4 regions of the Arthrobacter sp. StoSoilB13 genome follow, and region 1 is predicted to be linked to each of the others. Evidence: riboswitches for the same ligand, from Rfam matches in the RefSeq annotation. Region 1 holds a riboswitch; each other region holds the start of a gene.

Region 1 (2,189 bases):
ACGGGTTCGTGCGAACCAATTCGGCGCGATGGCGCGCAGGGGTAGTGCGTGATGACACGAAGGTAGCCTCTCCCAATGCCTGCGAGGTGAGCTGTCGGATTCGGATGGGAGTCATCCGGCCGCGCGGCTTCAAGGAAGCTTTTGCGACTTAACCCCAAGGTCTTCTGACTCGAAGACCAAAATTGGTTCCCCCGCCCCTGCCAGACGATTTTTGCGAACGGACCTCGAGTGGTGGCAGAGCTAGGCAATCCACTCAAGTGCACCGGCCCCCTAAAAAGCCGATGCGCTTTAGACGGTACAACAGATGTTCGTGAATGTCACATTCAGGTCACGGGGCGTGTCATGGATGCGAGAGACAACCATCAAATTGCTCAGAGCCAGCCCATGGGATCTACGACTTCGCCGTTTACCTGGACCTCGAAGTGGAGGTGGCAGCCGGTAGATGCTCCTGTGGTGCCACTCAGCGCGACGGTATCGCCGCGGCTGACAGTCTGCCCCACCTTGACGTTGAAGGACGACAGGTGGTTGTACGTGGTCTCAAGGCCGTTGCCGTGATCAATCACAACGCGATTGCCTCCGCCGTACTCATGCCACCCGGCGAACGTGACCTTGCCTGCAGCGGCGGCGTGGACGGCGGTTCCGCACTGGGCCACGAAGTCCTGGCCACGGTGGAAGTCACCGGTGCCGCCGGTAAGGGGGCTGACGCGGTAGCCAAACGGCGATGCCGTGACCAGCTTGTCCAGAGGACTTCCCAAGGTGCCAAGTGAGGAAGCACGCTGAATGCTCCCCGCTGACTGGGCGCTCAACAGCTGCTTGAGCTTGCCGTCCGGGTCAGCGGCGGTGGCGACTGCTGCACGACTGAAATCGATTTTGGCGGAGGCTGCTGCAGAAACTTCGGGCTGGCTGCCGCCGGGCACGGAGAGCGCCGCCTCGGTCTGGCCCGATTCCGACGTGGCCATGACGGGGCTGGTGGCAGGCAGACCTACAGTCAGGGCAAGTCCGGTGGCTGCAAGCGCGACACCGGCCTTCTGCCCTACACCACTGGCTGACGCGAAGTCGGCTACCTGGCGCAACGGGCTCTTACGGCGGCGCACCTGACGCGGGGTGTCGCGTGGCCGGATCTCCATTGCGGCGCGGGCTGGCCGCAGCTCAGCAGTGGGGCCGGACGCACGGCGACGGCCCCTGACGTTCTGCGATGTCAAACTCTGTTCCTCTCTGGAAAGCCTGCGAAGTTAGCTGTCGGATTCGGGTCAGAGAGTTCAAAGACCCGGTCCGCACGAAGCGCAAACGGCACACAGGTATCCCCGGAAGGACTTGCGTTAGTAGGCACTTCTGCTGCGGACTTCACCCCAAGGCTGCTTCTTTAGGCAGCCGCTTGTGGTTCCCCCGCCTCTGCCAGTAGTTGATGACACACCTGATCTGCTGGCAGAGCTCGGCTCCAGATCAGGTAACGCTTTGGTATCGGCGCTAGTAGATAACTATAGGTGATTAAAGCCCGCAGTAATAAATTCGTTATCTTTCCAAAACGACCGAGTTGCGGGTGCTCCATATCATCAGTCGCGGAAACCCGCAGGTCATACGCGCGCCAACCACCACAAAGTGAGATCCGACACTCCCGTGGTCAGGGCAATTCAGAGTCAGCTGACGGCGACGAAGACGTGCGCAGCGACCTCGGGAGGCAACTCCAGTGCTCCTTCAATGCCCGGAACGCGGACGGAGATGTACTCCCCCACCCGTTCCAAGGAGACGGTTGCGCCAGGACGAATTCCGCCTTCATCGAGCTGGGTGAGGAGCTCGGGCTCAACCTGGATGGGTTCAGCAAGCCGGCTGACCACTACACGCGAATCGGCAGCGTACCCGTCCATCGCGTGCAGCAGGTTCACGTCCAGGCGGGAAAGAGGCTGGTTGGCGAGGCCGCCAAGGGCTTCCAAGCCCGGAATGGGGTTGCCATATGGTGACTCTGTGGGGTGTTCCAACAACTCATAGAGCCGCCGTTCCACCCGTTCGCTCATGACGTGTTCCCAGCGACATGCTTCGTCATGAACGTACGCCCAGTCCAGGCCAATGACGTCCGCCAGGAGCCTCTCGGCAAGGCGGTGCTTCCGCATGACCTCGGTGGCCCGCTTGCGCCCGACTTCGGTCAGCTCCAGGTGGCGGTCGTTGGACACAATCACCAGGGCCGTCACGCT
Region 2 (2,189 bases), on a different replicon from region 1:
TTGCCGATGGCCGCGAGCGGAAGCCCCAGCATCTGAAGCGATCTGATCCGGTATAGCCGGCGTAGGTCGCCCTCCGAATACCTGCGATGACCGGACGATGTCCTTTGGCTTGCGGACAGCAGCCCGATCTCGTCGTAGTGGTGGAGCGTCCGCACGCTGACACCACATGCTGTGGCCAGCTCACCGATGCTCCACGGCCCGGATCCTGTTGTTCCCGTCATGGGCACAACGCTAAGTCCTGACGCAACGTCAGGTGCAAGTGGGTGTGAAACCCGGAAGGCACATTTAACGCGAAAACCGCCCCGCCTCCCGCCCGGGCGCATCAGTACTGCTGCGAACGGCGGAAAGCGGGGCGGCAATCGGGCCCTGCATGGTTTGAGCCCGCTGGGGTGGGCTCAAGCCTGCTTATTGAGTCGGCTTAGTACCAGTTGTTGGCCAAGTGGAAGGCAAGGGCCGCCGAGGGGGAGCCGTAGCGTTCCTTGATGTAGTTCAGGCCCCACTTGATCTGGGTCTGGTAGTTGGTCAGCCAGTCATCGCCTGCGGTTGCCATCTTCGAAGCGGGCAATGACTGCACGATTCCGTAGGCACCACTGGAGGTGTTGGTCGCGGTGGTCCGCCAGTTGGATTCCTTCTCCCACAGTGTGTTCAGGGCAGTCATTTCACCCGGACCCCAGCCGTAGTTGGCGAGGATGCTGGCGGCGTATGCCTTGGCAGCGGCGGGATCGTCCACGGCCTTGGGAGTGGCGGCTGCGGCTGCGGCTGCAGCAGCGGCGGCATCGGCAGCCTGCTTGGCGGCTGCATCAGCGGCAGCCTTTTCGGCGGCGGCCTGTGCGGCAGCTGCCTGGTCGGCGGCGGCTTTCTCGGCCGCAGCCTTTTCGGCGGCGGCTTGTGCCGCAGCTGCCTGGTCTGCAGCGGCCCTGTCTGCAGCGCCCTTCTTGGCAGCAGCATCCAAGGACGCTGAGATTTCAGCTGTTTTGTTGCTGGCCTGGGCGGTAGCCTGCGTCTCGGACGCCCGGCTCGTTTCGGGGAGATTGAATGCGGCGTTTGCGGCCTGGCCAAGCGATGCGACGCCCAATGCTGCGGCAACGACTCCTGCAACAACGGACATTCGTTGCCCGGTCTTGCCGCGGCGTGCAGCGTTCTTCAGAACGGTTTGCGACTTCGTCAGGGGAGCGTTGTGATCGTCACGGTGACGCGCGGAAGGGCGCGTCTGATCGTTGAATTCAGACATGTGTGATTACCTCTCAGCGCCTGCGGAGTTAGCTGTCGGGTTCGGATGAGGTCATCCGGCCGCGCGCGTAGCTGCGGCTTCACCCCAAGGGCAAGGAAAGTACTGTGCCCGGAGACTCTGGGTCCCCCGTCTCTGCCTCGAATGAGAACGGAACTCCGGGAAGTGGCAGAGCTCGGCGCATCCCGGGTGTGGGCCAGTTAGGGGCGACCCACCCTTTCGAAGGTACAGGAGGTTTCGGCTTAAGTCACATTTGGGTAACAGAGATCACGTTCACGGCGAGTCATGTTGCCTGATTCGTTATATGCGTTCGTTCAAAGCTGCGGGGAGTCGGAGAGTGAACTCCGTGCGTCCCGGCTGGGACGTTACTTCCACACTGCCGCCATGCGCCTGGACGATGGATTCGACGATTGACAAGCCCAATCCGGAGGTCCCTTCCGACCCCGATCTCGCCGCGTCAGCCCGGGCAAAACGCGAGAAGATTCGCCCCTGGAAAGCAGTCGGAATACCAGGCCCGTTGTCCGTGACGGTGACCACCGCGCTACCGTCGGCGGAAAGCATGACGCCTGCGACCACCGTGGTACCTGGATCGGTGTGCTTGCGGGCGTTGGACAGCAGATTGGCCAGCACCTGATGCAGCTGGGTTGCGTCCCCGCGCACCGTAATGGGCTCGTCAGGGAGTTGTAGCTTCCAGATGTGGTCCGGTGCCATCACCTTTTCGTCGCTGACTGTCTCGATCACCAGCTGCGTCAGGTCCACATCCGTGACCTTCAACGGCTGGCCTTCATCCAGGCGCGCCAACAACAACAGGTCCTCCACAAGCGTGGTCATCCGTTCCGACTGGCTCTGGACCCGCGCCAGCGACTTCCTGCCGTCCTCCGTGAAGTTCTCCGTCATACGAAGCAGCTCGGTGTATCCACGGATGGCGGTCAGCGGTGTCCGAAGTTCGTGGGAGGCATCG
Region 3 (2,189 bases), on a different replicon from region 1:
CGCCCAAGGAAGTACTACGGCAAGCCAAGGCAGTGGGGCAAGCGATCTCATCCAAGGTGGCCCTCCCCGCCGGGCCGGGCATCGCCCTCGCCTAGAACCTGGCCTGGAGCCTTTACCTGGAACCCTGCGCGTAGAAACCTGGCGGAGAACCCTGGCCTTGAAACGATCGAGCCAACCAAAGCATGTTCCTAAAAAGAACAAAAATTAACCCAAAAGGCCGGCGCCTCCGAAGACATTTGTCCTCGAAAGCACCGGCCTTTGAGTTGGAGCGTGAAGCTTAGGCGCCAGCGCGTACGTACGTGATGGGGCCGGTTGCGGTGAGCCAGCTGATCGGGTGGATGCCCGTCTGGTTGCCGTTGATGCCACCGCTGATGGCCTGGCCGTTGCCGATGTAGATGGCTACGTGGCCGGACTGGACGATCATGTCACCGGGCTGGGGGTCGCTGACAACCTTGCCGTAGTTCAGGAACTGCATGGGTGCGAGGTCGCCAACCGGGATGCCGGCAGAGCCGAGGGCCCGTTCCACCATCGCGGTGCAATCCTGCATGATGCCGATCTGGGCGTAAGCCGAGGCGACCATGGCAGCGTTGATGCCACCAACAGCCGGAGCTGCAGCAGGCGCGGATGCCACTGGGGCGGTAGCCGTAGTAGTTGCAGCGGCCTGGACGGTAGCCGCTGCGGGCGCCTTCTTGGCCGCCGGAGCCGGAGCAACAGGAGCCGGCTTTTCAATGACGGGAGCCGCTACGGAAGCAACCGCGGGGCGCTCGAAGTTGATGGTGGCCGTCGATGCGGCCGTAACAACCTTGGTGGGACCCTCGGTAACGGTCTCGGCGACAGTAGCGGGGCTGGAGTCGCGCTGAACAGGGGTCTCTGCTGCGTGGGCAGCGATGGAGCCCGTGAGGACCAGGCCTGAAGCTGCTGCGATGACAGCGGCTTGGCGACCTGCGCCGGATGCGTTGCTGGCAACAGCCTTGGAGATGGAGATGAACGGATTAGGACGTACGCTGTCCGCCTTACGACGGCCGCGAAGAATGCGTGAAGACATGAAAGAGCCTCTCCCGATGCCTGCGAGGTTAGCTGTCGGATTCGGATGGGAGTCACCCGGCCACTATCCCCCGCTGTGCAGCGGAAGCTTCGTGACTTCACCCCAAGGCGCGCTCTGAAAGCGGGCCAAAATGGGTTCCCCGTCTCTGCCGTAGGTTTGTCTGCGAACGGATTCCGGACTGCGGCAGAGCTAGGCAATCAGACCGGAATGCCTGTTACGTGGAACAGGCACAGGTACAACCGTACGGGAAGATCACCCCAAAGTCACATTTACGTAACGAGCAGTTCGTTTTTGGCGTGTCGCAGTAACCGTTTCGAGATCTTCGCAAGTATGTAGAAAACCCCGCTATTCCGGGGAATTTTCGCCACCCGGGTCGTTGGGGGCCGCTAGCTTCTTCCGGGCTGTAACAGCGAGGAAGATCACCAGACCGATCGCCACCACAGCGAGGCCAACGATGCTCCAGGGGAAGGGCTGGGAAGCTGCCGGAGCCGGCTCAGTATTTTCCGTACCGGGGGCCGCTGTGCCCGCCGTCGGAACAGCCGCCGGAGCCGGGGAGGAGGCACCTGCCGAGCCGCTCGCCGTCGTCGTGCTTGTCCCGGAAACTGTGAACTTGAAGGTTCCCTCGATCGGGTGGGAGTCTGAACTGACCACACGCCACACCACGGTGTATTCGCCGGCTGGAGCGCCCTGACGCAGCTTCTGGACAGCCCTGTTGTCGATGATTTCCACTGCGCCATCTGCCCAGTTTTCGCCCCCGGCGGTGACGGTCACGCCGGAACCGATGGCCAGTGGCTGGTTGTTGAACGTGATGGATACCGACGCCGGCACTTCAGCCACCCTGGCACCGTTGGCCGGGGTTGTTGATTCGGCGACGTCGTGCGCGGAGGCCGGAGCAGCTCCAAGCAGCAACGCGGAAGCGAAAGCAAGAGCGGCTACGACGGCGGCCAGAAGCGGGCGGATGGTACGCATGGGGCGGTTTCTCCTAGTGTTGGCTTCCTTACAGACTAGGCGAATCGTTCCAGCACCCCACATTGGCGGGCATAGGATTTGAGAGCAAACTCCCCCGATCACCGGAGACCTTCATGCTTAAACAAGGTTCTGCAATCGACCGCTACTTCAAGATCTCCGAGCGCGGGTCCACATA
Region 4 (2,189 bases), 250 kb from region 1:
GGCAGGTGGGGTGGTGACCGTGTCCGACGGAACCGGGCTCGGGGCCGGCTGGGTTGGAACAGGAGTTGTCACGCCCGGGACGGGAACAACAGCCGACGGGACTGCCGAAGGCACCCAAACAGGATCCGCGAGTGACACTTGCGGAGTCGGAAGGGACGACGACGGCGCCTGGTCGGGTGCCTCTCCTGACGACTGCGTTGCTACGGTTGCCGGTTTTCCGGCCTCGCTGGTGGCCGACGACGCGGAGGCGGTGGCGTAGGACGAGCTGGGTGCAGGGGTGGCCGAAGTTGACTGCCTGCTGTCGCTACCCGTCTTTGCGTCGCTTGCTTCCTGGGCCGGCGTTTCCTGCCCGAAGAAGGGAAGCTCGAAGGCCTGGCTCATGGTGCCAACGGTCAATACCAAGCCCAAGGCCCCAGCGACGACTGCCATGCGCTGGCCCTTTGTTTTGACCGATGCGGCCTTGGTGAGCACGGCGTGTGGTTCATGGCTGAAGGATGATCCACCCAGTGATGAAGCTCCCAGTGATGAAGCTCCGAAGGCAGGGGCGCCGCCAGCCGGGGTTTCGCCAGCACTTGCCGACTTTCGGGCCGTACCGCTCCCGGATTCCTGTGCGCGAAGGGCTTTCCGGCTTGCGAGACCAGAGGCGGCGGTCGCGGCTGCGGCAAGCTGTGCGGGGCTCTTAGCCTGAACGATCGGGATGGCAGCGGTGGCAGGTTCGGGATTCGCTGCGGGTTCGGACGCGACCGGTTCGGGCGCCTGAACGATCGGGATGGCAGCGGTGGCAGGTTCGGGATTCGCTGCGGGTTCGGGCGCGACGGGTTCGGGCGCCTGAACAGCTGGAATCGCAGCAGTTGCCGGCTCCAGAGGAGCAGGGTCCGCCGGAGCAGAGTCCGCTGTTGCAGAATCCGCTGGTGCTGTTTCTGCTGGAGCAGTTTCAGTGGGGACTGTCTCAGCAGAGATAGCTGCCTGGGCTGCCCGTTCACGCTCTGCCGCCCGAGCGGCCGCGCGCGTGGTGGGTGCCGCCGTTTGGGGATTGGAAGCAGAGGCGGGAATAGAAGCAGTGGCGGGTTCCGGCGTCGCGCCTGCTAAACCTGCTTCTGCTTCCGGCGTGCTGGTGGAGGATCCGCTGGGTTGGGGCCCCGACGGCGTCCGGTTGGCTGGGTACGCTCGCGCGCTATTTGGGCGCGGCGCGGCTGATCCATGGTTGGGGACATGGTGGTTGCCTCTCAACGCCTGCGAGGTTAGCTGTCGGGTTCGGACGAGGCCGTCCGGCCGCACATGGCGGCTTCACCCCAAGGGCCTAGGGGAAAAATCAGGCCCGGGAACTCTGGGTCCCCCGTCTCTGCCGCGGGTCTGGCGGATTCCGGTTTGCGGCAGAGCTCGGCGTCAACCCGGAAGCGGCCCAGCGGAGATGAGGGTCGCTCTTCGACGGTACATGAGCGGCATAGTAAAGTCACATTAATGTAACGGGCGGGACGCCTTCCGGCGCGAAGGTCCGTTAGGACTTAGGCTCCGGGGCCGGAGCCGGGGCTGGCAGTTCGTGCTGGATCCTTTGGACTTGGTGTGCGTAATGGGTCTCGGGTCGGAAAATTTCGTCCGCCACACCAAGCATCCCACCCGTGGCACCGCGCCGGACTTTACCCTTGCTGTTCTGGCGCAAGACCCAGAACCAAAGGGCCGCAATGAGGGCAGGTGCTGCCAGCACTGCCACTAGTACGGCCAAGATATCCATGGCCCAAGACTAGCTTCCGCCGCGGGCGGCAGGTAGAACATAGTCGTATGGACCTCCCAGTGATGCCGCCCATTTCGCCCATGCTTGCCAAGTCTGTTCCTTCGATCCCTGATGTGGGTCATTTTGAGCCAAAGTGGGACGGGTTCAGGACCATCGTTTTCAAAGATGGTGATGAGATCATCCTGGGTAGCCGAAACGAACGTCCTATGACACGGTATTTCCCTGAGCTGGTGGAAGCCCTTCGGAAGAATCTCCCGGACAAATGCGTGATCGACGGCGAGATTGTCCTCATAGCTGGGAACAGGCTCGACTTCGAGGGCCTTCAGCAGCGCATCCATCCCGCCGACAGCCGTGTGCGGATGCTGGCCGAAAGCACCCCGTCCTCCTTCATCGGATTCGACATCCTCGCGCTGGGAGACGAGAACCTTATGGACAAGCCGTTTTCCGAGCGTCGCGC

The links. Region 1 has a riboswitch for cyclic di-AMP ahead of LDP01_RS15100 (M23 family metallopeptidase). Riboswitches for the same ligand answer to the same signal wherever they lie in the genome.
Region 2: linked by a shared signal. The riboswitch ahead of LDP01_RS22630 (aggregation-promoting factor C-terminal-like domain-containing protein) and the one ahead of LDP01_RS15100 (M23 family metallopeptidase) in region 1 are both predicted to bind cyclic di-AMP.
Region 3: linked by a shared signal. The riboswitch ahead of LDP01_RS20325 (NlpC/P60 family protein) and the one ahead of LDP01_RS15100 (M23 family metallopeptidase) in region 1 are both predicted to bind cyclic di-AMP.
Region 4: linked by a shared signal. The riboswitch ahead of LDP01_RS13915 (hypothetical protein) and the one ahead of LDP01_RS15100 (M23 family metallopeptidase) in region 1 are both predicted to bind cyclic di-AMP.

What each region holds. Positions count from the first base shown of each region.
Region 1 is NZ_AP024648.1:608,019-610,207, reverse strand. Features, by position in the region: gene LDP01_RS15105 (C40 family peptidase) at 1-58, opposite strand, end outside; cyclic di-AMP (ydaO/yuaA leader) riboswitch at 63-226, opposite strand; gene LDP01_RS15100 (M23 family metallopeptidase) at 372-1,202, opposite strand; cyclic di-AMP (ydaO/yuaA leader) riboswitch at 1,209-1,438, opposite strand; partial or broken gene LDP01_RS15095 (iron-dependent transcriptional repressor DtxR) at 1,638-2,189, opposite strand, start outside.
Region 2 is NZ_AP024649.1:861,907-864,095, forward strand. Features, by position in the region: gene LDP01_RS22625 (MerR family transcriptional regulator) at 1-221, opposite strand, end outside; gene LDP01_RS22630 (aggregation-promoting factor C-terminal-like domain-containing protein) at 419-1,231, opposite strand; cyclic di-AMP (ydaO/yuaA leader) riboswitch at 1,237-1,394, opposite strand; partial or broken gene LDP01_RS22635 (sensor histidine kinase) at 1,529-2,189, opposite strand, start outside.
Region 3 is NZ_AP024649.1:377,612-379,800, reverse strand. Features, by position in the region: gene LDP01_RS20330 (NAD(P)/FAD-dependent oxidoreductase) at 1-95, shown strand, start outside; gene LDP01_RS20325 (NlpC/P60 family protein) at 278-1,045, opposite strand; cyclic di-AMP (ydaO/yuaA leader) riboswitch at 1,049-1,217, opposite strand; gene LDP01_RS20320 (copper resistance CopC family protein) at 1,391-2,014, opposite strand; gene LDP01_RS20315 (NCS2 family permease) at 2,128-2,189, shown strand, end outside.
Region 4 is NZ_AP024648.1:355,349-357,537, forward strand. Features, by position in the region: gene LDP01_RS13915 (hypothetical protein) at 1-1,230, opposite strand, end outside; cyclic di-AMP (ydaO/yuaA leader) riboswitch at 1,217-1,369, opposite strand; gene LDP01_RS13920 (hypothetical protein) at 1,499-1,732, opposite strand; gene LDP01_RS13925 (ATP-dependent DNA ligase) at 1,780-2,189, shown strand, end outside.